2 linked regions of the Acuticoccus sp. I52.16.1 genome follow. Each later gene encodes a partner of the first gene's protein in a complex. Links are inferred from orthologs where the notes say so. Each region holds a gene or a part of one and is shown on either strand. Other genes may lie near its edges. The genes, in order: accC and accD.

Region 1 (16,116 bases):
GCCGGGGCTGGGGGCGTGCGCCGTGGCCGGGGCGGGCTCCCGGTCGGCCGTCGCCGGCGGGGCATGCTCCACCGTCCAGTCGATATAAGCGGCGGCGTCCGGCGCGTTTTCGTTCATTGGGCGTACACGGGCATGCTACTAATCCTCGCGACCATGCACCTCGTAAGGATCATAGCCGCCGTGACGTTCCTGGCCCAGGCCGGGACGCTCGTCCTGTGGGACGCGGCGCCGGCGGCGGCCCAGGCGGGGTGTTTGTCGCAGAGCCAGCAGCGCCAGGCGGTCAGCTCCGGCCAGGCGGTGCGGCCGGGGCAGATCGGACGCAAGCTGGGCGGCAAGGTATTGCGGCTCAACCTGTGCGAAGGGGCGGGCGGGCTGACGTGGCGCGTCACCGTCCTGCAGGGCGACGGGCGGGTGGTCGACCGGGTGGTCGACGCGCGCAGCGGCCAGCCCATCCGCTGAGGCGGGAACATCGAGCGGCGCGGCTCTCGGGGCGCGCCTTGGAGGGGGTGAGGAGAAGCGTATGCGTGTGCTCGTCGTGGAAGACGATCGCGATCTCAATCGTCAACTGTGCGACGCGCTCAAGGCCGGCGGCTATGCGGTGGACGCCGCGTTCGACGGCGAGGAGGGGCACTTCCTCGGCGATACCGAGCCCTACGACGTCGCCATCCTGGACCTCGGCCTGCCGGAGCTCGACGGCATCTCGGTGCTGGAGCGGTGGCGCAAGAACGCGCGGCGCATGCCCGTGCTGGTGCTGACCGCCCGCGACCGCTGGAGCGACAAGGTCGCCGGCATCGACGCGGGCGCCGACGATTACGTCACCAAGCCGTTCCACATGGAGGAGATCATGGCGCGCGTGCGGGCGCTGATCCGCCGCGCCGCCGGCAACGCCTCTAACGACTACGTCTGCGGTCCGGTGGAGCTCGATGCGCGGGCGAGCCGGGTGACGGTGGACGGCACGCTCATCAAGCTGACCTCGCACGAGTACCGGGTGCTCGCCTACCTGATGATGCACCAGGGCCGGATCGTGTCGCGCACCGAGCTGACCGAGCACCTCTACGACCAGGACTTCGACCGCGATTCCAACACCATCGAGGTGTTCATCGGCCGCCTGCGCAAGAAGCTCGGCGCCGATATCATCGAGACGGTGCGGGGCCTGGGCTACCGCGTGTCGGAGCCGGGCGCGGCCGACTGAGCGCCCGGCGTGAGGCGCGCGGCATGAGGATCTGGCCCAAGTCGCTGTCGGCGCGGCTGCTGCTCACGTCCCTGACGTGGGCGACCTTCGCGCTGGTGGCGACGGGCATCGTCCTCGTCTCGGCGTTTCGCACCACCGTCGAGGCGCGGTTCGACGATACCCTCAACGTCTACCTCGCGATGCTGATCGCCCAGCTCTCCGAGCAGGACGACGACCGCTATGGCGGCATCCCGCCGGACCTCGGCGAGCCGCGCTTCGTGCTGCCGCTGTCGGGCTGGTACTGGATGGTGGTCGACAGCGCGACGGGGGAGGTGGTGCAGACCTCCGAATCGCTCGCCGGCGACGTGATCGACATGCCGGAGGGGTTCGAGACGAACGTCGGCTACGCGGCGCCGCACCAGGGGTACGGGCAGGGGCCGACGGGTGATGCGCAGCGCCTCATCGCCCGCCGCGTCGCCTTCGCCGATGGGCAGTGGGTGATGGTCGTCGTGAGCGGTGCGGCCTCCACCATCGCCGCCGACACCGCCTCCTTCACGACGCGCCTGGCGCTCTATCTCGGCTCGTTCGCGATGGTGCTGGTGGCGGTGACGTTCATCCATTGGCGGATCAGCCTGCGCCCGCTGCGCCAGCTCGGCCAGGAATTGGAGGCGGTGCGCCAAGGCCGCGTGCAGCACGTCAGCACCAAGTTCCCGACCGAGATCGCCCCGGTCGCCGATGCGCTCAACACGCTGATCGATTCCAACCACGCCACTCTGGAGCGCGCGCGCCGGCACGTCGGCAACCTGGCGCACGCGCTCAAGACGCCGCTCAGCGTGCTCCTCAACGATGCCGGCAACGCACCGGAGCCGCTGCCGCGATCGGTGCGCGAGCAGGTTCACACCATGCAACGCCAGGTGCGCTACTACCTCGACCGGGCCCAGATGGCCGCGCAGGACCGCTTCATCGGCACCACGACCGACGTCGGCCCCGTGCTGGAACGGCTGCACCGGGCGATGGCGCGGTTGGCCGAACCGCGCGGCATCGCGGTGACGCTGGAGCAGCCCAAGGGCATCCAGTTCGCCGGTGAACAGCAGGACCTGGAGGAGGTCGTCGGCAATCTGGTCGACAACGGCCTGAAGTGGGCGGACCGCGAGGTGATGATCCGCGTGCGCCCCAGCGACGAGGCGCTCGCGGGCGCCGCCTTCAAGCGCTCCTTCGTGATCGAGATCGTCGACGACGGGCCGGGCCTTTCGGAGAGCGAACGCAGCGAGGTCGTCTCGCGCGGCAAGCGTCTCGACCAGACGAAGCCGGGCAGCGGGCTGGGTCTTTCCATCGTCGCCGAGCTGATCGAGCTTTATGGCGGTAGACTGGACCTCGGCCGAGCCGATATGGGTGGGCTGCGCGTGACGGTGCTGCTGCCGCGGGCCTGAGTCGTCGCGGCCGGTGCCACTGCGTCGCCGCAATGGTGAACGTCTTCGTTGACGAGAGGCGGTGCAGGGTCTTAGGCACACCGTCTAAGGGTGTGGATCCATGTTCGAAAAGACCTACGACGCGGCGTCGATCGAGCCGCGCATTCGCGAAGTTTGGCAAGAGGCCGACGCGTTCCGTGCCGGCGCGGGGGCGGGGAGGGATGCGCAGACCTTCTGCATCGTCATTCCGCCGCCGAACGTGACGGGCTCGCTCCACATGGGGCACGCCCTCAACAACACGCTCCAGGACGTGATGGTCCGCTTCGAGCGGATGCGCGGCAAGGACGTCCTGTGGCAGCCCGGCACCGACCACGCCGGCATCGCGACGCAGATGGTCGTCGAGCGTCAGCTCGCCGCCAACGGTGAGCCGACGCGCCGCGAGATGGGCCGCGAGGCGTTCCTGGATCGCGTCTGGGCGTGGAAGGCGGAGTCGGGCGGGGCCATCAAAGGCCAGCTCGACAGGCTGGGCGCGTCCTGCGACTGGTCGCGCGACCGCTTCACCATGGACGCGGGCCTCTCGGAGGCGGTGCTCACCGTCTTCGTCCGCCTGCACAAGCAGGGGCTGATCTACCGCGACAAGCGCCTGGTCAACTGGGACCCGAAGTTCCTGACCGCGATCTCCGATCTCGAGGTCGAGTCCAAGGAAGTGAAGGGGACGCTGACCCACTTCCGCTATCCGCTGGAAGGCGTGACGTTCGACCCGGAAGACCCGTCCACCTACATCGTCGTCGCCACCACGCGGCCCGAGACGATGCTGGGCGACACCGCCGTCGCCGTCCACCCGGAGGACGAGCGCTACGCCCACCTCATCGGCAAGAACGTCGTCCTGCCGCTGGTCGGCCGCCGCATCCCGATCGTCGGCGATACATACTCCGACCCGGAGAAGGGCTCGGGTGCGGTGAAGATCACCCCGGCGCACGACTTCAACGACTTTGAGGTCGGCAAGCGCCACAAGCTTCCCGTCATCAACATCTTCGACGAGCAGGCCGCCGTCCTCCTGGAGGGCAATGCCGACTTCGCCGCCGGCCTCGACCCGGCGACAGTCGCCGCCCTGGTCGACGAGCTGCACGGCGAGGACCGCTTCGCCGCGCGCAAGGCCATCGTCGCCAAGATGGAAGAGGGCGGCTTCGTCGAGAAGATCGAAGACAACGTTCACATGGTGCCCTACGGCGACCGGTCGGGCGTCGCCATCGAGCCGTTCCTGACCGACCAGTGGTACGTCAACGCCAAGCGTCTCGCCGGCCCGGCGATGGACGCGGTCAACGAGGGCAAGACCAAGTTCGTCCCCGCCAACTGGTCGAAGACCTATTTCGACTGGATGGAGAACATCCAGCCCTGGTGCGTGTCGCGCCAGCTCTGGTGGGGCCACCAGATCCCGGCATGGTACGGGCCGGACGGCAAGATCTACGTCGAGCGCTCCGAGGCCGACGTCGCCCGCACCGCGACGATCCACTACGGCACGCCGATCCGCTTCGCCCCGCGCGCCGAAGCGCTGGCCGCCTGGGAAGCCGGCACCGAGGGGGAGACGCTCCTCTACCGCGACGAGGACGTGCTCGACACGTGGTTCTCCTCGGCGCTGTGGCCGTTCTCCACGCTCGGCTGGCCCGAGCGCACGCCGGAGCTGCGGAAATACTACCCGACCAGCGTCCTCTCGACCGGGTTCGACATCATCTTCTTCTGGGTCGCCCGGATGATGATGATGGGCATGCACTTCCTCAACCAGGTGCCGTTCGACACCGTCTACATCCACGCCCTCGTCCGCGACGAGAAGGGCGCCAAGATGTCGAAGTCGAAGGGCAACGTCGTCGACCCGCTGGAGCTGATGGACGAGTTCGGCGCCGACGCGCTGCGCTTCACCCTCGCCGCGATGGCCGCCCAGGGCCGCGACGTGAAGATCGCCAAGGCGCGCGTCCAGGGCTACCGCAACTTCGCCACCAAGCTCTGGAACGCCACCCGCTTCGCCGACATGAACGAGTGCCGCATCGACCCGGCGTTCGACCCGGCGGACGCGCAGGGCACCCTGTCGCGCTGGGTGCTGACCGAGGCGAACCGCACCGCCGGCGACGTCACCCGCGCGATCGAGGCCTACCGCTTCAACGACGCGGCGGCGGCGATCTACCGCTTCACCTGGAACACCTTCTGCGACTGGTTCCTGGAACTCGCCAAGCCCGGCCTGATCGGCCAGAACGAGGACGAAAAGAAAGAGCTGCGCGCGGTGACGGCCCACGTCATCGACCAGATCCTCGTCATGCTGCACCCGTTCATGCCGTTCATCACCGAAGAGCTTTGGGCGATCACGGCCGAACAGTCCGGCATCGAGCGTGAGACGCTGCTGATCCACACCCCCTGGCCCACCGGCGGGTTCGAGGACGGCACGGCGGCCGACGAGATCAACTTCGTCGTCGACCTCGTCGCCGCGGTGCGCTCGCTGCGGTCCGAATCCAACGTCCCGGCGGCGACCGAGGCGGAGGTCGTGGTCGTCGGCGGCTCGCGCGCGCAGGAGGGCTGGCTCGCCTCGCACGACGCCGCCATCCGCCGCCTCGCCCGCGCCTCGGAACTGAAGGTGTCCGACATCGCGCCGCCCAACTCCGCGCAGTCGGTGGTCGGCGACGTCGTCGTCTGCCTGCCGCTCGCCGGTCTCGTCGACCTCGCGGCAGAGCGCGCGCGCCTCGCCAAGGAGCTGAAGCGGCTGGAGTCGGACGTCGCCAAGATCGACGGGCGGCTTTCCAATCCGAAGTTCCTCGAGAAGGCCGACGCCGACACCATCGACGAGCAGCGCGAGAAGCGCGGCGATGCAGAGGCCAAGCTGGAGAAGCTGCGGGCCGCGATCGGCCGCCTGGAACCGGTGGACTGACCATGGCAAGCCCCTCATCCTCCGGCGCGACGCAGGTCTGGTCCGCCGATGCCTACGCGAAGAACGCCCGCTTCGTCGCCGACCTCGCCGGAGGCGTGGTCGACTGGCTGGCGCCACGGCCGGGCGAGCGGATCCTCGACCTCGGCTGCGGTGACGGGGCGCTGACCGAGCGGCTGGTCGCCACCGGCGCCAGCGTCCTGGGTGTCGACGCCAGCACGGACCTGGTCGCCGCCGCCGCAGCACGCGGGCTCGACGTGAAGCTCGGCGACGGTGCCGCGCTGGACTTCGACGCCGAGTTCGACGCCGTCTTCTCCAACGCTGCGCTGCACTGGATGCGCGAGGCCGAGGCCGTCGCCGCCGGTGTCCGCCGGGCGCTGAAGCCGGGCGGCCGCTTCGTCGGGGAATTCGGCGGCCACGGCAACGTCGCCACCATGCGCACCGCCCTCGCCGCGCTCGCCCCTCGATACGACGTCGATCCCGCGCTCGCCCATCCGTGGTACTTCCCGACCGCCGAGGGCTACAGCGGCCTGTTGACGGGCGCCGGGTTCAAGGTGGAACGCTGCGTGCTGATCCCGCGGCCGACCGCACTTCCCGCGTCGGGGGTTGTGGGATGGCTCGAGACCTTTATGAACCCATACTTGAACCAAGCGGGCGCAGCCGCATCGGCGGTTCTGGCGGATGCCGAGGCCCTGCTGGCGCCGGCGTTGCGGGACCCCGACGGGGTGTGGATCGTCGACTATGTGCGGCTCCGCTTCGAAGCGTACGCGATCTGAGGTCTGTGATGCTCCGTCCGGTGGTTGTTGGGATGCTGTCCGCCTTCGCGGCCGTCGGCGCGTCGGCCGCGCTGCTGGTGGGCGACCCGCCGCCGGCCGAGGCGGCGCCGATCGAGAACCCGGTCGCCGTCTTCTCCGGGCTCGACAAGGTGACCGGCCGCATCATCTCGTTCGACGTCTACATCAACGAGACTGTGCAGTTCGGCGCGCTGCGCGTCACGCCGCGCACCTGCCAGACCCAGCCGCCCACGGAAGAGCCCAACACGGTCGTCTTCGCCGAAGTGGACGAGATCACTCTCGATTCGCGCATCCGCCGCATCTTCACCGGCTGGATGTTCGCGGCGAGCCCCGGCCTCAACGCCGTGGAGCACCCCGTCTACGACGTGTGGCTGAAGGATTGCGCCCTGTCGACCGAGGTGGCCCCGCCGCCGGGCTTCGCGCAGGACGAATATGCGCAGGACGAGATGGGCGTGATCGAGCGTCCGGAAGGCTGGCAGCCGATCCCCAAGCCGCGGCCGCCGCATACGCCGCGCGTCACCGAGGAGGTGGTCGACCCCTTCCTGGGCGAGGACGACGGCTGACGGGGCAGCAGCGCGTGGGCGGTAGGGTCGCGGGTGGGCGTCAGTCGCGGTCGAGCGCGGTGAGGACCTCGTCGCCGGTGTAGATGCGGCCGGGGGCGAAGTCGCCTTCGGTGCGCATCGCCTCGTCGAGCAGCGACTGGTAGTGCCGGCGGCTGACCTCGGTGGCGCCGAACTGGCTGAGATGCTCGGTGATGAACTGTGCGTCGAGCAGCGTGAAGCCGCCGATCGCGAGCCGGCCGGCCAGGTGCACCAGCGCCACCTTGGACGCGTCGCGCACGATGGAGAACATCGACTCGCCGAAGAAGGCGCCGCCCAACCGGACGCCGTAGAGCCCGCCGACGAGCATCCCGTCGAGATAGGTTTCGACCGAGTGAGCCTGCCCGAGGCGGTGCAGGCTGGAATAGAGCTGCTGGATACGACCGTTGATCCAGGTCCGCTGGCGGCCCGGCGCCGGGGCGGCGCACCCGTCGATCACCCCGGCGAAGTCGGTGTCGATCCGGACCTCGAACCGCTCCTGGCGGACGAGGCGGGCGAGACGACGGGGGACATGAAATGTTTCGAGCGGCAGGATGCCCCGCCGCTCTGGTTCAATCCAATAAAGACCCGGATCGTCCGCCGATTCCGCCATGGGGAAGATCCCGCAGGCATACGCCTTGAGGAGAACCTCCGGCGTGATCTCGAGGACGATGTTGTCCGGGCTCGTCATACCTTCCCTCTCGCCAGGAAGTTCTCCAGCCAGTGGATGTCGTATGCCCCGTTGGCGATGTCCGGATCCTGGACCAGCTCGCGGAAGAGGGGGAGGGTGGACTCGATCCCGTCCACGACGAATTCGTCGAGCGCCCGCCGCAGACGCATCAGGCACTCGACCCGGTTGTTGCCGTGAACGATCAGCTTGCCGATCAGGCTATCGTAGTAAGGGGGGATCCGGTAGCCCTGATAGACGGCCGAATCGACGCGGACTCCGAGCCCGCCCGGCGGGTGATAGTGCGTGATCGTACCGGGAGAGGGGATGAACGTGCGCGGGTGCTCGGCGTTCACGCGGCACTCGATCGCGTGGCCGTTGTACTGCACGTCCTCCTGGCTGAAGCCGAGCTTGCCACCCGAGGCGACGCGGATCTGCGCGTGGACGAGGTCGAGCCCGGTGATCATCTCCGTGACCGGGTGCTCCACCTGCAAGCGGGTGTTCATTTCGATGAAATAGAACTCGCCGTCTTCGTACAGGAACTCGATCGTGCCGGCGCCGCGGTAGCGCATGTCCTGCATGGCCTTGGCGCAGGTGTCGTAGATGCGCCGGCGCTGGTCCTCGTTGAGGGCCGGGGAACGGGCCTCTTCCCACACCTTCTGGTGCCGCCGCTGAAGCGAGCAGTCGCGCTCGCCGAGCGCCACGGCGTCGCCCTGGCCGTCGCCGATCACCTGGATCTCGATGTGCCGCGGCTTGGTGAGGTACTTCTCGAGGTAGACCTCGTCGTTGCCGAAGGACGCCTTCGCCTCGGCGCGGGCGCGCTGGGCGGCGGAGACCACCTCGTCGGCCGAGCGGGCCACCGTCATGCCGCGTCCGCCACCGCCGGCCGACGCCTTGATGAGCACCGGGTAGCCGATCTCGGCGGCGACGGCGCGCAGCTCCGCCTCGGACCGGATCGCGCCTTCGGAGCCGGGGACGACCGGGATTCCGAGCGCCTTGGCGGTGCGCTTGGCCTCGATCTTGTCGCCCATGACGCGGATCTGTTCCGACGTCGGGCCGATGAAGGTGATGTCGTGCGCTTCCAGGATCTCGGCGAAACGCGCATTCTCGGACAGGAAGCCGTAGCCGGGGTGGACGGCGTCCGCTCCGGTGATTTCGCAGGCGGCGACGATCGCGGGGATGTTCAGGTAGCTGTCGGACGCGGCGGACGGGCCGATGCAGACCGACTCGTCGGCAAGACGCACGTGCATGGCGTCGACGTCGGCGGTGGAATGCACCGCGACCGTCTGAATGCCGAGCTCCTTGCAGGCGCGTTGGACGCGCAGCGCGATCTCACCGCGGTTGGCGATGAGGACTTTGCGGAACATACTATGCGATCGCCAGCAGCGGCTCGCCGTACTCGACCGGCTGTCCGTCCTCGACGTAGATCTCGGTGACGGTGCCGGCACGCTCGGCGATGATCTGGTTCATCGTCTTCATCGCCTCCACGATCATGATGACCTGACCGACGCGCACGGTGTCACCGACGTCGACGAACGGGCGGGTGCCGGGCTCGGGCGCGCGGTAAGCGGTGCCGACCATGGGCGATAGGACCGCACCCTCGGGCGCCTTGGCCGGACCCGTGGCGGGTGCGGTCGGCGCGGGGGCTGCGGGCGCGGCCGCCGGCGCCACGGTCACGGCCGAGGTGCTCACATGCCGCGCGACCCGGAGCTTGGTCTCGCCGTGGACGATCTCGATCTCCGAAAGGTCCGTTTCATGCAGCAACGCGGCGATCGTACGTATGGCCGCTTCGTCAATAGGGGGTGTGTCTGCCATCGCGATACAACGGGACCCTGTCGTGGGGTCGAGGCCTTTCCTGTGGCGTGCGGCCGGCTGCCGCAGAACTCAATGTGTTAAACGCCCATTTTAGTAATGGACTACGCGGATGATCGGAAGACGGGACGTGTCGTCCCGCCGCACCGTCCCCGCCTACCTAGGCGATCCGAACGCCCGCTCCAAGGGCTAGCACTCGTCCGCGCCGCACCGCTGTTGATTGATTCGTGCACGAAGTTGATCATAACCCACCGCGCCGTACTCCATCGTGTCGCCGATGACGTAGGACGGGGTACCTTCGATCTGCAACAGACGGGCCAGACGGGTGCTCTCCTGGATGGCCTCGCCGACGACGTCGGAGCGCATCGTCGCCTCGATCTCGTCGCGCGGCAGGCCCATCTGCTCGACCACGGAGAAGGCGGCCTCGTCGTCGGCACGTCCGTCGCTCGAGAGGAGCTTGCGGTGGAATTCCGGGTAGGCCTCCGGGGCGACCTGGTGCACCGCGATGGACACCGCGCTCGCCCGCACGGACGCCTCGCCCAGCACCGGCAGCTCCTTCATGACGACGCGCAGGTCCGGGTCCGCCTCGATCAGGCGCTCCAGGTCGTCGAGCGCGCGCCGGCAGTAGCCGCAGTTGTAGTCGAAGAACTCGACCAGCGTGACGTCGCCTTCGGGGTTGCCGAGGATGGCGTTGTGGGGGGAGGTCTCCAACTCGCCGCGCACGGCGACGAGGGCCTCGGCCCGCTCCTCCTCGGCGGCGGCCTGGCGCTTGGCCTGCAACGCGCCGAACGCCTCCTCCAGCACCTCCGGGTTGGCGATCAGGTACTCGCGCACGATCGTCTCGACGTCCGAGCGGCTGAGGGCGGGCTGGTCCGCGGCCTGCTGGGCCAGCGCGGGCGTGGCGAGGGCCAGCGAGGCCACGGCGGCCAGTGCAATCAAGGGGCGGGACATAGTCGACCTTTTCGCGTTGGAGGCGTCGCCTTCGATAGCGCGGGACCGGACCCCTCGAAAGGACGCGCGTTGGCGCAGGCGTCACATTCGGTTGACCGGACCGCGGTGCGGATGCCGGGGACCGCCGGGCGGCGCCCGCCGGGTGGATTGCCGCAGCAGGTCGGCGAGATCAAGCGGCACGCTCTGTGCGCTGTGGAGACGAAAACGGCCGGGCCTCCCTGGAGGTCCGGCCGTACGTGGCTTGATGGGCGCAACGGCGCTCCGGCTCAGAAGAACGAGCGGCGCTGCCACCAACCGGCGCGGCGCGGGCGCGCCCCGTCCGACTTCTGTTCCGGCGCCGGTGCCTCGGCCGCCTCTGCGGCCGGTTCCTCGGCGGCGTCCGCCTCGGTGTCCGCGCCGTTGGCGCTCGCCGCTTCGGCGGGGGCGTCCTGCGCGGCGGCTTCGGCCGCGGGGGCCTCGTCCGGCGTCGCCGCCGGCTCCGGGGCTTGCGGCGCTGCGGCGGCCTCGGTCTCGTTCACCGGCGCGGCTTCGGCGGTCTCGCCGTCCTCGGCGGTGTCCTCGTCGCGGCGATGGCGGCGGCCGCCGCGGCGCCCACGACGACGGCGCCCACGCCGATCGTCGTCGCCGTCGGCCTGCATCTCGCCGTCGCCGGTATCCTCGGCGCCGCTGTCCTCGGTGTCGGACTCGGCCTCGACTTCGCCGGTCACGGCGTCACCGCCGTCGGAGGCGACCTGCGCGCCGTCCTCGTCGCCGGAGTTGCCGCGGCTCTCGTCGTCGCGGCGATCGTCGGCGCCGCCGCCCCGCCGCCGCCGGCGCCGACGCCGACGCGACCCGGAGCGTTCGCCGGAGGCGTCCCGCGCCTCGGTGGTCTCGGCCTCGCTCTCGGCCTCGACCGTGCTCTCGTCCTCGCCTTCGATCTCGTCCTCGTCGTCATGCTCGACGATGGCCGCGTCGGGCGCGATCTGCGCGGTGGGCGGCTCGACGCCCGGCTCGCGCACCACCAGCGCACCCGGCACGATGGCAAGGTGCTGGCCCGACAGCGTCTCGTCCGCGTCGACGCCGATCTCCAGCCCGAAGCGCTCTTCCAGCTCGTTGAGGTGCTGGCGCTTCTGGTTGAGGATGTAGAGCGCCACCGTCGCCGAGGTCTTGATGGTCACGTTGTGGTCGGCGTGCTTCAGGAGGTGGTCCTCCAGCGCGCGCAGGCAGTGCAGCGCGACCGACTGCGTGGAACGCACGTGGCCGTTGCCGCCGCACGCCTCGCACGGCACCATCGAGGTCTCGACCATGCCCTGGCGGATCCGCTGGCGGCTCATCTCCAGCAGCCCGAACGGGGAGATGCGACCGACCTGGATGCGCGAGCGGTCGAGCTTCAGCGCGTCCTTCAGGCGCTTTTCCACCTGCCGGTTGTGGCGCTTCTCGTCCATGTCGATGAAGTCGATCACGATGAGCCCGGCGAGGTCGCGCAGTCTGAGCTGGCGGGCCACCTCGTCGGCGGCCTCCAGGTTCGTCTTCAGCGCGGTGTCCTCGATGTTGCTCTCCTTGGTGGAGCGGCCCGAGTTCACGTCGATCGAGACGAGCGCCTCGGTCGGATTGATGACGAGGTAGCCCTTGGAGGGCAGCGTCACCACCTCGGAGAACATCGCGTCGAGCTGCGATTCGACGCTGTACTTGGTGAAGATCGGCGTCGGCTCGAGGTACCGCTTCACGTTCTTGGCGTGAGACGGCATCAGCATCTTCATGAAGTCCTTGGCCTCGCGATAGGCGGGCTCACCGGACACCAGGACCTCGTCGATCTCCTTGTTGTAGAGGTCGCGGATCGCGCGTTTGACGAGGTTGCCTTCCTCGTAGACGAGCTGCGGCGCGATCGACGCGAGCGTCAGGTCGCGCACGCTCTCCCACAGGCGGATCAGGTACTCGAAGTCGCGCTTGATCTCGGTCTTGGTGCGGCTGGCGGCGGCGGTGCGCAGGATGATGCCCATCCCCTCCGGCACTTCCAGCTCGGCGACGGACGACTTGAGGCGCTTGCGGTCGGCATTGTCGGTGATCTTGCGCGACACGCCGCCACCGCGGTCCGTGTTGGGCATCAGCACCGAGTAGCGGCCGGCGAGCGACAGGTAGGTGGTCAGCGCCGCGCCCTTGGTGCCGCGCTCTTCCTTGACGACCTGGACCAGCAGGATCTGCCGGCGGCGGATCACGTCCTGGATCTTGTACTGACGGCGCGGGGCGGCGCGGCGACGCTCGGGGATCTCCTCCAGCGCGTCCTGCTCGCCGATCGAGGTGACCGAATCGTCGTCGTCGTCGTGATCGTTGCGGTCGTCCTCGCGCAGCGCCTCGTCGTCCGAGACGACCGGGTCGGCGAGACCGTCGTCGGACTTCTTGGTCGTCGGCTTCTTGGCGGCGGGGGCGCGCTTGCGGGTGGTGGTGGTGCCCGTCTTGGCCTTCGTCGCGGTGCCGGCGGTGGTGCGGCGGCGCCGCTTGGGCTTCTCCTCGACCGGCTCGGCCTCGCCATCGGCGGGCGTGGCGGCCTCGGCGACGGCCTCGGGCGCGGCGTTCTCGGTCACTGCGCCGGGGGCGGCGTCGGTTTCGGCGGCGACGGTCGGCGCGGCGGCCTCCGCGCGTGCCTCGTCGGAGGCGGGGGAGGGGGTGACGGCCGCGCTCTCCTCGGAGGCGGCGGCGCCGGGGGCGTCATAGGCGGACTCGCCTTCGCCCGTGACCTCGACGTCGCGCGCCGGATTGTCGACGGCGGCGTCGATGTCGGCCTCGTAGGTCTCCTCGACCTGGGCGATGGCGCGGTCGAGCGACACGGGCGCCTCGTCCGAGGAGACGGCCTCTTCGGCGACGCTGGCACTCGGATTGGCGAGTTGCGCCGGGGCGGTCTCGTCGGCCTTGGCCTCGTTCACCGGCTCGGCGGCGGGATCGGCCTTGGCGGCGGACCGGGACTGGCGGCGCGAGTTGCCGCCGCCGCTGCCGGCGTCGTCGCTCTTGGCGCCCCGGCGGCGGCTGCCGCCGCGGCTCTTCTTGGGGGCCTCGTCGTCCTCGTCGGTGCGGGAGGCGCGCTCGTCGGCCAGCAGCGCGGCGCGGTCGGCCTGCGGGATCTGGTAGTAGTCGGGGTGGATCTCGCTGAAGGCGAGGAAGCCGTGGCGGTTGCCGCCATATTCGATGAAGGCGGCCTGAAGCGACGGTTCGACGCGCGTGACCTTGGCGAGGTAGATGTTACCGCGCAGCGGCTTCTTGCTGGCCGCCTCGAAGTCGAAGTCCTCCACCTTCTTGTCGCGAAGGACGACGACGCGCGTCTCCTCCGGGTGGATCGCATCGATCAGCATCTTGTTGGGCATGAATGGGCTCCGGGTACCGCGAGCGTCGGCCGAGGCCGACCGCGTTCGAGCGGTCCGATGTCAGGGAATCATTTGGCGCTGCGGTCCACGTGAGGGACCGGCCGTTGTGGCGTGCGCCGACGGATGCGCTTCGGCCATCAGCGGCGAAGCGGTGTGACCTGTTCACTGCCGGCGTCATCGGCGCGAGGCGCTCGCCTTCCAGGAAGGCGGCGACATCGCGCGGCAGGGCCGGCGACGAAAGGAAGGGGCGGCGGGAGGCGAGTGGTCCGCAAACCGCTGGTCCGACCGGGGAGGGGAGCGGGCAGGGCGCCGCCGCAGCGACGGTGACACGGACGCCGCGCACCATTTCTGGCGTCGGTTCGACCGCTACTTCACCATCACGACTGAGTGGCATCCGCCCGTTGTCTCCTGCGCCAAACAGCCAGGACGCTGCGGTGCGCATACTCGATGTCCGCCCTGTTGCGCCTCGAAGAACCAGCCGGTAGGCCAACGTCCCAAGGCGTGGGGTGGAGAAAAAACTCTTGGGCCGAGCTTCGACCCGCAAACGAGCCGACTCGACCGCGGCCCATCAGAAGCGTAGCCTTATTCGCGGGCTGGCACAACACAAATGCAGGGCCAAGCCTATGAATTGTGGGGGCGACCCTTCGCGTCGAGGTCGATTTTCAGTTCACCTTCAGTCAAGGAAGGTGAGTGCAGCATTCGGGCCGAGCATTCATATGGTAACCGAGCCGCATCCTGTGAAGAGGCAAGGCCCCGCTTTCCCGCCGTTCCGTCAGACTTTCGCGTTCGCGCGGGCTTCGCGGCGGGCCCGCGGCGCCGCCGTCGTCCTGCGCGCCTTCGCGCGGTGGGGCGCGGCGCTCGTCGTCCTCGCGGCGCTGACGGCCCTCGCCGGACCCGCCCGCGCCACCATCCTCGCCGACAGCATCGCCGTCGAGGAATTCCCCGGCGCGACCCGCTTCATCCTCACCGTCTCGGGCGAGCCGCACTACCGCGCCTTCGCGGTCGACGGGCCGCCGCGCCTGGTCATCGACTTCGACGAGATCGCCTTCGCGATCGACGACACGCCCGCCCCCGCCGGGCTCATCGCCGCGTTCCGCTTCGGCAACCTCACGGGGGAGGCCGGACGCATCGTCTTCGATCTCGCCGAGCCGGCGCTCCTGGCTCAGCATGTCTACCTGCCGGCGATCGGTGGCCGCCCGGCGCGCCTGGTGTTCGACATCGAGCCCGTCGGCGCCACGCGCTTCGGCCACGCCGCCATCACCGCCAGCGCCTTGGCCAAGGACGCGCCGCAGCCCACGGTGGCCCCGGCCGGCGGGCGTGTCGTCGTGATCGACCCCGGCCACGGCGGCATCGACCCCGGCGCCTCGACCCCCGACGGGCGCTACGAGAAGGACCTGGTGCTCGCCTTCGCCCGCCGCCTCGAGGCGCGCTTGACCACCATCCCCGGCCTCTCCGTGCGCCTCACCCGCTCGGACGACGAGTTCCTGTCGCTCAGTCGCCGCATCAAGCTGGCGCGCGCCTTCGGGGCCGATCTCTTCATCTCGCTCCACGCCGACGCCGCGCCGCAGGACTACGTCCACGGGGCCACCGTCTATACGCTGTCCGAGCGTCCCTCGGACGCGCAGGCCGGGGCCATCGCCGCGCGTGAAAACCTCTCGGACTCGGTGTCGGGCGCCATCGAGCCGGACCACCAGGAGGAGGTGTCGGGCATCCTCGCCGATCTGCTCCGGCGCGAGACGAAGGCGTTCTCCCACACGTTCGCGGAGCGACTGATCGGCGCACTCACCGCCACCGTCGAAATGAACTCCAACCCGCACCGCTCGGCCCGCTTCCGGGTGCTGATGGCGCACGACATCCCGTCGGTGCTCCTGGAACTGGGCTACCTCACCAATGCCAAGGATGCCGGCCGCCTCCTCGACGACGACTGGCAGGAGGAGGTCGCCGTCTCGGTCGCCGCGGCAGTGGCAGATTTCTTCGATCTCGACCCGCCGATCGGGTCCGAGTGGCTCGCCCGCCGGGCCGAGGCGACGGCCGCGCAGTAATGAAGTTTTGCGAAATGCTGTCGTATGGGATCGAATCGTCGTGAACGGCGCGGCCGGCCCCCGGCCCATCCTCTTGAACGGCTTGTGATTGTCGCCCGCTCTGGGTTAGTCGATATCCGCTGGGTACTCGCCGACCAACGATGACGGAAATCTTGTCGCTCTTTAAGGCGACAGGCGATCGGCGCGGCTGTATTGTGCCGCGGGATGCGAGGCCCTTTGCTCCGGAGGCGCGTCACTGTGTTTAGATTCTTCGTCGGCTTCGTCGGCTTCCTGTTCTCGCTGGGCTCGGTGCTGGGTCTCCTCGCCGCCGCCGGCGTCGGGATCTATATCGCCCAGATCTCCGATACGCTGCCCAGCGTCAACGTGCTGCGGAACTACGAGCCCGAGGTGATGACGCGCATCCACGCCGACGACGGCTCGCTCGTCGCCGAGTATGCCGAGAAGCG
Region 2 (9,886 bases), 430 kb from region 1 along the record:
AGGATCTGTGGTTCTTCGCGTGCCACTTCAAAGGCGATCCGGTGATGCCGGGCTGCCTCGGCCTCGACGCGCTGTGGCAGATGCTCGGCTTCTTTCTGGGCTGGGTCGGCGGGCAGGGGCGCGGCCGCGCACTCGCCGTCGGCGGTGTGAAGTTCACGGGCATGGTCACGCCCAAGGTCAAGCTGATCGAGTACGGCATCGACCTGAAGCGGGTCATGCGTTCGAAGCTGACGCTGGGCATCGGCGACGGCTGGTTGAAGGCGGACGGTGAGGCCATCTACAAGGCCGAGGATCTGAAAGTCGGCCTGTTCAAGGACGGGGCGGAACCCGCAGGGAGCTGACCGGTGTCGGTCGCTGCACGGGGCCCCGCAAGAGGAGCACTATGAGACGCGTCGTCGTCACCGGGATGGGCATCGTCTCGCCATTGGGCGGGTCGACGCAGGAGGTGACCGCATCGTTGCAGGAAGGCCGGTCCGGCATCGTCCGGGCCGACGCCTATGCAGAACACGGGTTCCGTTGCCAGGTGCACGGTGCCCCCACCCTCGATCCCTCCGAGTCCGTGGACCGGCGGGCCATGCGCTTTCACGGCGGCGGCACGGCGTGGAATCACGTCGCGATGGACCAGGCGATCCGCGAGGCGGGCCTCGAGCCCTCCGAGATCTCCAACGAGCGCACGGGCATCGTGATGGGCTCGGGCGGTCCGTCGACGCGCACCATCGTCGAGGCGGCGGACATCGCGCGCACCAAGGGTCCCAAGCGGATCGGCCCCTTCGCTGTGCCCAAGGCGATGAGCTCGACCGCGTCGGCGACGCTGTCGACGCACTTCAAGATCAAGGGGATCAACTATTCGATCTCCGCGGCGTGCGCGACGACCAACATCTGCATCGGCCACGCGTCCGAGCAGATCCGCCTCGGCAAGCAGGACATCGTCTTCGCCGGCGGCTGCGAGGAGCTGGACTGGACTCTCTCGGTCCTGTTCGACGCCATGGGCGCCATGTCGACCCATTACAACGACACGCCGGCGGTCGCCTCGCGCCCGTTCGACGTCAACCGCGACGGCTTCGTCATCGCGGGGGGCGGCGGCGTCCTCGTGCTCGAGGAGCTGGAGCACGCCAAGGCGCGCGGCGCGCCGATCATCGCCGAGATCGTCGGCTATGCCGCGACCTCCGACGGCCATGACATGGTCGCCCCGTCCGGCGAGGGCGGTGCGCGGGCCATGCGGATGGCACTGAAGGAAGCGGGGGACCGCAAGATCGATTATATCAATCCGCACGCCACGGCGACGCCGATCGGCGACGCCAGCGAGGTCGAGGCGATCCGCGCCGTCTTCGGCAAGGACATCCCGCCGATCTCCGGCACCAAGTCGCTGTCGGGCCATGCCCAGGGCGCGGCCGGCGTCCACGAGGCGATCTACTCGCTGCTGATGATGCGGTCCGGCTTCATCGCCGCCTCCGCCAACATCGACGAGCTGGACCCCGCGTTCGAGGACGTGCCGATCGTGCGCCAGCGGCGCGACAACGTGGAGCTGAACACGGTGCTCTCCAACGGCTTCGGCTTCGGCGGCACCAACGCCTCGCTGGTCCTGGCGCGCTACGATGGGTGAGCGCATGGGCCTGATGGCGGGCAAGCGCGGCGTCGTGATGGGCGTTGCCAACAATCACTCGATCGCGTGGGGCATCACCCAGTCGCTGGCGGCCGAGGGCGCCGAGATCGGCCTGACCTACCAGAACGACCAGTTCGGCCGCCGCGTGCGCCCCCTGGCCGACAAGGTGGAGGCCGCGTTCCTCGAGCAGTGCGACGTGGAGGATCTCGCCTCCGTCGACCGCCTGTTCGACACGGCGGCCAAGACCTGGGGGTCGATCGACTTCTTCGTCCACGCCGTCGCCTTCTCCGACAAGAACGAGCTGAAGGGCCACTACGCCGACACCACGCGCGAGAACTTCATGCGCACGATGGTGATCTCGTGCTTCTCCTTCACCGAGGCGGCCAAGCGCGCCGCGGCCCTGATGACGGGCGGCGGATCGATGCTGACGCTGACCTATGGCGGCTCGGTCAAGGTGATGCCGAACTACAACGTCATGGGCGTGGCCAAGGCGGCGCTGGAATCGTCGGTGCGCTACCTGGCGGCGGACTTCGGCAGCGCGGGTATCCGCGTCAATGCCATCTCGGCGGGTCCGGTGCGCACCCTGGCGGGCGCCGGCGTCACCGATGCGCGGCTGATGTTCAACTACCAGCGCAAGCACTCGCCGTTGGCGCGGACGGTGACGATCGACGAGATCGGCCGCTCCTCCGCCTACCTCCTGTCGGATTATTCGACCGGGGTGACGGGCGAGATCCATTATGTGGATTCGGGCTACAACATCATGTCGATGCCCAAGCTCGACGAGTTGCGCGCCGAAGAGCGCCGCGAAATCATCGAGGAGAAGGTCGAGGCGGAAGCGCCCGGCATCCTCGCCGAAGAATCGTGATCGACGCCGGCCTGCGGATCGATCGCCGCTGGCCGGCGCCGTCCCGGGTGCCGCGGGTCAAGATCTGCGGCATCACCCGGCCGGACCTCGCCGATGCCGCGATCGCCGCCGGTGCCGACATGATCGGCCTCGTCCACTTCGCCCCCAGCCCCCGCCACCTGACGCTCGACGAGGCACGCGCCATCGCCGACCACGTGCGCGGCCGGGTGACGCTCGTCGCCCTCACCGTCGATGCCGACGATGCGACGCTGGACGCGTTGGCCCGCACCGTTCGACCCGACGCGATCCAGTTCCACGGCAAGGAGCGGCCGGCGCATGTGGCGGCGGTCGGCGCCCGCCACGATGTCGCCGTCGCCAAGGCGGTGGGAGTCGCGACGCGCGCCGATCTCGCCGCGGTGGGCGACTATGCCGGCGCGCTGATCGTGCTCGACGCCAAGCCGCCGAAGGGGGCGGACCGCCCCGGCGGCCACGGCGCCGCGTTCGACTGGTCGCTGCTCTCCGCCATGCCCGCCGATACGCCGTACATGCTCTCCGGCGGCCTTTCGCCGGAGACCGTGGGCGCGGCGCTCGCCACCGTCGGCCCCTACGCGCTCGACGTCTCCTCCGGCGTCGAGACCGACCGGATCAAGGACCCCGCCAAGATGGCCGCCTTCGTCGCCGCCGCGCGTGGCGGCGGCGCGGCGCGGCGCGGCGCTGACGCGGTGCATCCGGCTTGACGCTGCCGGACGCGGCATGCCTATAGGCCCGGCGCCGGAGCGGGCACGGTACGCCTCCGGGGCCGGAGTATCCCAATGAACGAGGTGTCTAGGGTGGAGACGGGTTCGCCGGACCAGTCCGATGTGGTCATCACGCCGTCCAAGGCGGACCGGTTGAAGACCTATCTCGCGCCGCTGCTCGACCTCGAGGACAAGCGCTTCCCGCTCGACCCGGAGAAGACGCTGATCGCCGCCGGCAACCGCTCGTTCGAGCATGCCTGCAAGCGCTCCGAGCCATATATCCGCCGCTTCGGCCTCGCCACCAACGAGACGATGCGCAACCTCTTCGTCGAGGGATATTGGCGACCGATGGTGCTGGCGCACCGCCGGGTGGGTGTGAAGCGCCGGTTCCAGCTCGTCCTGGGCGACAACACCACGCCCTCCCGCTCGCCCACCTTCCACAAGGCCCGCAAGATCGAGGGCAGTGGGCTCGACGTGTTGGCCCCGCTCAACCGGCCGCGCCATTTCGCGCTGCTGCGCCACTCGGCCAAGTTCGACCGGCCGTTCGGCGAGAAGACCGGCAAGGTGCTGTGGCGCGGCGCGACCACCGGCGACTTCACCCTGCGTCAGCCGATCGCGCGGTTCGACCTCTACCTGGGCTGGGAGCGTTGGGAGGCGAACCCGGACTTCGACTTCGGTTTCACCAACCTCACCCCCAACAAGGCGAACTACAAAGGCGGGGTCGACATCGACACGTGCGAGCGGCCGCGCATGGGCGTGGAGGAGCAGCTCCACTACAAATACCTGCTCTGCCTCGAGGGCAACGACGTCGCGAGCGGGCTCAAGTGGATGCTGTCATCCAACTCGCTGGTGCTGATGCCGCGGCCGACGATGGTCTCGTGGGCCTGCGAGAGCCTGCTGCGCCCCGGTGTCCACTACGTCGAGGTGAAGCCGGACCTGTCGGATCTGGAGGCGGTGTTCGCCTGGTGCGAGGCGCATCCGCGGCAGTGCGAGGAGATCGCGCAGAACGGCAAGAGCTTCATGAAGCCGTTCTACGACGAGGATCTCGAGACCGAGCTGTTCGACACCGTCGTGCGCCGCTACCACCGCCTGATCCGGCTCTACAATCCCGACGCCGAGGCCGATGACGCCGAGGCCGCGGAGGCCACGGATTAGGCCGCGCGCAGACACCGCGCCGGTGGTGCCCGAACCCCGGCTCGCGCTCTCGGCCGACGAGCGGTTGGCGCTCTACCTCGCGCCCCTCGCAGCGCACGCGCGCCAGCGCTTCCCCACCACGGCGGACGCCGCGCTCCTTGTCAACCCACGAAAATCATTCGCGTTCTCGCTGGAGCGGTCGCGCGATTATCTGGCGGACAAGTCGTTTCGCGACGATCCGGTCGTGCTGGCGCGGCTCCAGGAACTCTACGTCGACCCGGTGGTCGCCGCCTATCGGCGCCTCGGCCTCGACCGCCGCTTTCAACTCGTCATCGGCGACGATCTGACGGCGAACACCACGCCGACCTACCACAAGGCGCGGCGCATCGAGGACGGCGGCGCCTCGGTCCTGCTGCCCCTCAACGAGCGCCGGCATTTCGAGCCGATCCATACCGTCGAGGCGAGCGACGTCCCCTTCGACGAGAAGCAGGGGCGCGTGGTGTGGCGGGGGGCGACGACGGGCTACTTCCGCGCCCGGCCCCACGGCAGCCGCTATCACCTCTATCGCCATTGGGACCGGTTCGAGGCGAATGCCGGCCTCGACCTCGGCTTTTCGCCGATCGTGCAGCTCTCTAAGGGGTTCGCGGCCGCGCACGGGGACATCGAGCGGTGCGCCAGGCCGCGCCTCACCCTCGCGCAGCAGTTGCAGGCCAAGTATCTCCTCGCGCTGGAGGGCAACGACGTGGCCTCGGGGCTGAAGTGGATGCTGGCGTCCAACTCGCTCGTCATCATGCCTCGGCCGACGAACGAGTCGTGGGCCTGCGAGAGCCGTCTCGTCCCCGGCGTCCACTACGTCGAGATCCGGCACGATCTTGCCGATCTCGAAGAGGCCTATGCCTGGTGCGAGGCGAACCCGCGGGCGTGCCGTGAGATGGCCGAGAACGGGAAGCGGTTCATGCGCGGTTTCCGCGACAAGGCGCAGGAAGCGACCCTGTTCGACGAGGTGGTGCGCGAGTACCATCGCCGTGTCCGCCTCGTCGACCCGCACAATCTGGTGACGGGCGAGGTGGCACGATAGCGTGGGAAGCGTGCGCCTGCGCGCCTTGACCCGCCGCGGTCCTTGACCGCACCGAACCAGTCATGCTGTGTGACCGGCGGCGCGCCGACCTTTTTGTCCGCCGCCTCTCCGCCAATTCTGCGAGGCCCGACGGTGAGCGAACGCCCCAATTCCTTCCGCAATGGACCCGACGAGCGCGGGCGCTTCGGGATCTTCGGCGGCCGCTTCGTCGCCGAGACGCTGATGCCGCTGATCCTGGAGCTGGAGAAGGCCTGGGACGCGGCGCGCGACGATCCGGCATTCGCGGCCGAGATCTCGTCCCTCGGCACGCATTATATCGGCCGCCCGTCCCCGCTTTATTATGCCGAGCGGCTGTCCGAGGAGCTGGGCGGCGCGCGCGTCTACCTCAAGCGTGACGAGCTGAACCACACCGGCAGCCACAAGATCAACAACTGCATCGGCCAGATTCTGCTGGCTCGGCGCATGGGCAAGACGCGCATCATCGCCGAGACGGGCGCCGGCCAGCACGGTGTCGCGACCGCCACGGTTTGCGCCCGCTTCGGCCTGCCGTGCGTGGTCTACATGGGTGCCAAGGACATCGAGCGGCAGGCGCCGAACGTCTTCCGCATGCGGCTCCTGGGCGCCGAGGTGGTGCCGGTGACGAGCGGCGCGGGCACGCTGAAGGACGCCATGAACGAGGCGCTGCGCGACTGGGTCGCCAACGTCGAGAACACCTACTACCTCATCGGCACCGCCGCGGGGCCGCACCCGTACCCGGCGATGGTGCGCGACTTCCAGTCCGTCATCGGCACCGAGGCGCGCACGCAGATCCTGGAGATGGCCGGCCGGCTGCCGGACCTGATCGTGGCGGCCGTCGGCGGCGGCTCCAACGCCATCGGCCTCTTCCATCCGTTCCTCGACGATGCGTCCGTCGCCATCACCGGTGTCGAAGCGGGCGGGGAGGGGCTCGACGGCGACAAGCACTGCGCCTCGCTGACCGCCGGCGCGCCGGGCGTGCTGCACGGCAACCGCACCTACCTCCTGCAGGACGACGACGGGCAGATCCTGGAGGGCCACTCCATCTCCGCCGGGCTCGACTATCCCGGCATCGGCCCCGAGCACTCGTGGCTGAAGGAGAGCGGGCGCGTCTCCTACGTACCGATCGGCGACGAGGAGGCGCTCGGCGCCTTCCAGCTCCTGGCCCGGACCGAGGGCATCCTGCCGGCGCTGGAGCCATCTCACGCGCTCGCCCATGTGGCGAAGGTTGCGCCGACGATGGGGCGTGACCAAATCGTGCTGATGAATTTGTGCGGGCGCGGGGACAAGGACGTCCACACCGTCGCCGCCGCTCTCGATGCCCGCGCACAGAAGGCCAATTAGTTGTACGCTCTCGTTTACATGCTCGACATGACCACGGTTCAGCGCGCGATGCCGGCGTCCGAGGTCGATCCCGAGACCTGGGCCGACCGGCAGGTCGCCGAGGTGCTGCTCACCCATGGCGGCGACTGGTGGCACGGCCGCTTCTTCGTCTTCTCCGGCGAGGATGCGCTGGCCTCGATCTACCAGAACGTCGAGCGGCTGCGCTCGATCGACTGGTTCGTCAACGCGCTGGAGAGCATCGAGGTGTTCGCCATCTCGCACAACTCCGACATCGGCGCCCTGTTCGGCATCCAGACCAAGCACAGGGGGCACTGATGAGCCGCATCGCCGCCCGCTTCGAGGCCCTGTCGCGCGAGGGTCGCGCCGGCCTCGTCACGTTCGTGACCGCGGCCGACCCCGATATCGAGACCTCCGCCGCCATCCTCGACGCGCTCGCCGAGGCGGGCGCGGACGTGATCGAGCTCGGCATGCCGTTCACCGACCCGATGGCCGACGGTCCGGCGATCCAGGCCGCCTCGCTGCGCGCGCTGAAGGCCGGCGGATCGCTGACCGTCACGCTGGATCTGGTCCGCCGCTTCCGCGCCGGAAACAGCGACACGCCCATCGTCCTGATGGGGTATTACAACCCGATCTACCATCGCGGCGTCGACACCTTCCTCGCCGAGGCGAAGGAGGCCGGGGTCGACGGGCTCATCGTCGTCGACCTGCCGCCGGAGGAAGACGACGAACTGTGCCTGCCGGCGCGCGGCGCGGGCCTCGACTTCATCCGCCTCGCCACGCCGACGACGGACGATGCGCGCCTGCCGGCCGTTCTCGCCAACACGTCGGGCTTCCTCTATTACGTCGCCATCGCCGGGATCACCGGCACCGCGAGCGCCGCCGCGACCGACATCACCCGCGCCGTGACGCGGCTGAAGGGGGCGACGGACCTGCCGGTCGCCGTCGGCTTCGGTGTGAAGACGCCGCAGCAGGCCGCGTCCATCGCGCGCGTCGCCGATGCCGTCGTGGTCGGCTCGGCCATCGTCGACACCATCGCCAAGGCCGCGCCCGGAGAGGCGGCCACCGCGGCCAAGACTTTCGTCGCCGCGCTTGCCAAGGGCGTCAGGGACGCCCGGAAGGTTGCTGCATGAACTGGATATCGTCCGTCGTTCGTCCGAAGATCTCGTCGTTCTGGACGAAGCGGGACACGCCGAAGAACCTGTGGATCAAGTGCCCGGAGACGGGCGAGATGGTGTTCCACCGGGATCTCGAGCAGAACGGCTGGGTCGTGCCGGGCTCCGGCTTCCACATGCGCATGCCGCTCCTCGACCGTCTGGCCTCGATCTTCGATGCCGGTGCCTACGAGACGATGGCGCTGCCGGCGGTTCCGCACGACCCGCTGAAGTTCCGCGACGAGCGCCGCTACCAGGACCGCCTGCGCGATGCCCGCGCCAAGACCGGACGCGACGACGCCGTCACGCTCGCCAAGGGCACGCTGGAGACGATCCCGGTCACCGTCGCGGTGCAGGACTTCGCCTTCATGGGCGGCTCGCTCGGCATGGCCGCCGGCGAGGCGATCGTGCTCGGCGCGCAGACCGCGCTCGCCGACAAGACGCCCTACATCCTGTTCGCGGCGTCCGGGGGCGCGCGCATGCAGGAGGGGATCCTCTCGCTCATGCAGATGCCGCGCACCACGGCCGCGTTGATCGCGCTGCGTGAGGCGGGGCTGCCATACGTCGTCGTCCTCACCAATCCGACGACCGGCGGCGTGACGGCGTCCTACGCGATGCTGGGCGATGTCCACATCGCCGAGCCGGGCGCGCTGATCGGCTTCGCCGGGCCGCGCGTGATCGAGCAGACCATCCGCGAAAAGCTGCCCGAGGGCTTCCAGCGCGCCGAGTACCTGCTCGACCACGGGATGGTCGACATGGTCGTCCATCGCCACGAGATGAAGGCGACGCTGGGCCGCCTCCTGCGCGTGCTGCTGCACCGCCCCGCGCTCGCCATGGGCGCGCTGCCGGCGCCGGACCACGAGGCCGACTCCGCCGCCAACGGCGCCGGCGCACCGGTGGCCGTCACCAACGGCGCCGCGCCTGCCGAGACCGTCTCCACCCCGCCGGAGACCCCGGACGAGGAGACGGCGCCGGTCGCGTCGTGACGACGATGGACGCCACCAGTCCACTGCTGGAGCGGATCTCGGCGCTGCACCCCAAGCGGATCGACCTCTCGCTCGGTCGCCTGGAGCGCCTGCTCGAGCGTCTCGGCAACCCCGAGGCGCGCCTGCCGCCGGTGATCCACATCGCCGGCACCAACGGCAAGGGCTCCGTCTCGGCGATGCTGCGCGCCATGCTGGAGGCGGACGGCAAGCGCGTCCACGTCTACACCTCGCCGCACCTCGTCAGCTTCAATGAGCGCATCCGCCTCGGCGCGGAGGGGGGCGGCCGCCTCGTCGGCGACGACGTGCTGACCGACGCCCTGGAGCGTGCCGAGGCCGCCAACGGCGGTGAGCCGATCACCTTCTTCGAGATCACCACCGCCGCCGCCTTCCTGCTCTTCGCGGAGATGCCGGCCGACGCGCTGGTGCTGGAGACCGGCCTCGGCGGCCGGCTGGACGCGACCAACATGGTCGAACGGCCGATCGCCTCGGTGCTGACCACCATCGGGATCGACCATGTGGGCTTCCTCGGCCCCACTTTGGGCGAGATCACCATGGAGAAGGCCGGCATCATCAAGCCGGGCGTGCCGGTGATCTGCGCCCCGCAGAAAGACGAAGTGACGGCGGTCGTCGAGCGGCAGGCCGGCATCGTGCGTGCGCCGCTGCATCTCGGCGGCATGGACTGGACGGTGGCACAAGAGAACGGCCGCCTCGTCTATCAGGACGAGAACGGCCTGGTGGACCTGCCGCTGCCGCGCCTGCCGGGCCGGCACCAGACGGTCAACGCCGGCGTCGCCATCGCCACCGCGCGCACGACCGGCATCATCGACCGTCCCGCCTCGCTGGAAGCGGGCATGACCACGGTCGACTGGCCGGGCCGCATGCACCGTCTGACGCGCGGCCGCATCGTCGACTGGGCGCCCGCGGACGCCGACATCTGGCTCGACGGGGGTCACAACGCCGACGCCGGAGAGGTGGTCGCGGCGGCGCTGGCGGA

Evidence for each region.
Region 2: the proteins of accC (region 1) and accD are in contact, whole or in part, in a solved structure (PDB 8UXZ), measured with the Escherichia coli proteins. The link is inferred for Acuticoccus sp. I52.16.1 from one-to-one orthologs.

What each region holds. Positions count from the first base shown.
Region 1 is NZ_CP094828.1:3,176,131-3,192,246, forward strand. Bases 6,725-9,576 are described here. They hold accC (acetyl-CoA carboxylase biotin carboxylase subunit), read right to left. Parts: upstream 8,898-9,576; coding sequence 7,551-8,897; downstream 6,725-7,550. Other genes in these bases: MRB58_RS14465 (DUF2155 domain-containing protein), read left to right, coding at 6,725-6,848; aat (leucyl/phenylalanyl-tRNA--protein transferase), read right to left, coding at 6,889-7,554; accB (acetyl-CoA carboxylase biotin carboxyl carrier protein), read right to left, coding at 8,899-9,345; MRB58_RS14485 (DsbA family protein), read right to left, coding at 9,532-9,576. In the rest of the region: MRB58_RS14440 (PepSY domain-containing protein), read left to right, coding at 181-459; MRB58_RS14445 (response regulator transcription factor), read left to right, coding at 521-1,192; MRB58_RS14450 (ATP-binding protein), read left to right, coding at 1,216-2,601; MRB58_RS14455 (valine--tRNA ligase), read left to right, coding at 2,702-5,494; MRB58_RS14460 (trans-aconitate 2-methyltransferase), read left to right, coding at 5,497-6,267; more of MRB58_RS14465, read left to right, coding at 6,276-6,724; more of MRB58_RS14485, read right to left, coding at 9,577-10,293; MRB58_RS14490 (Rne/Rng family ribonuclease), read right to left, coding at 10,560-13,628; MRB58_RS14495 (N-acetylmuramoyl-L-alanine amidase), read left to right, coding at 14,366-15,670; MRB58_RS14500 (penicillin-binding protein 1A), read left to right, coding at 15,908-16,116. UniProt on the Escherichia coli protein: This protein is a component of the acetyl coenzyme A carboxylase complex; first, biotin carboxylase catalyzes the carboxylation of the carrier protein and then the transcarboxylase transfers the carboxyl group to form malonyl-CoA.
Region 2 is NZ_CP094828.1:3,605,834-3,615,719, forward strand. Bases 6,888-9,886 are described here. They hold accD (acetyl-CoA carboxylase, carboxyltransferase subunit beta), read left to right. Parts: upstream 6,888-7,881; coding sequence 7,882-8,892; downstream 8,893-9,886. Other genes in these bases: MRB58_RS16275 (hypothetical protein), read left to right, coding at 6,888-7,070; trpA (tryptophan synthase subunit alpha), read left to right, coding at 7,067-7,885; MRB58_RS16290 (folylpolyglutamate synthase/dihydrofolate synthase family protein), read left to right, coding at 8,898-9,886. Outside these bases: 3-hydroxyacyl-[acyl-carrier-protein] dehydratase FabA, read left to right, coding at 1-341; fabB (beta-ketoacyl-ACP synthase I), read left to right, coding at 383-1,603; enoyl-ACP reductase FabI, read left to right, coding at 1,596-2,468; MRB58_RS16255 (phosphoribosylanthranilate isomerase), read left to right, coding at 2,465-3,184; MRB58_RS16260 (glycosyl transferase family 90), read left to right, coding at 3,260-4,339; MRB58_RS16265 (glycosyl transferase family 90), read left to right, coding at 4,362-5,396; trpB (tryptophan synthase subunit beta), read left to right, coding at 5,529-6,755; more of MRB58_RS16275, read left to right, coding at 6,756-6,887.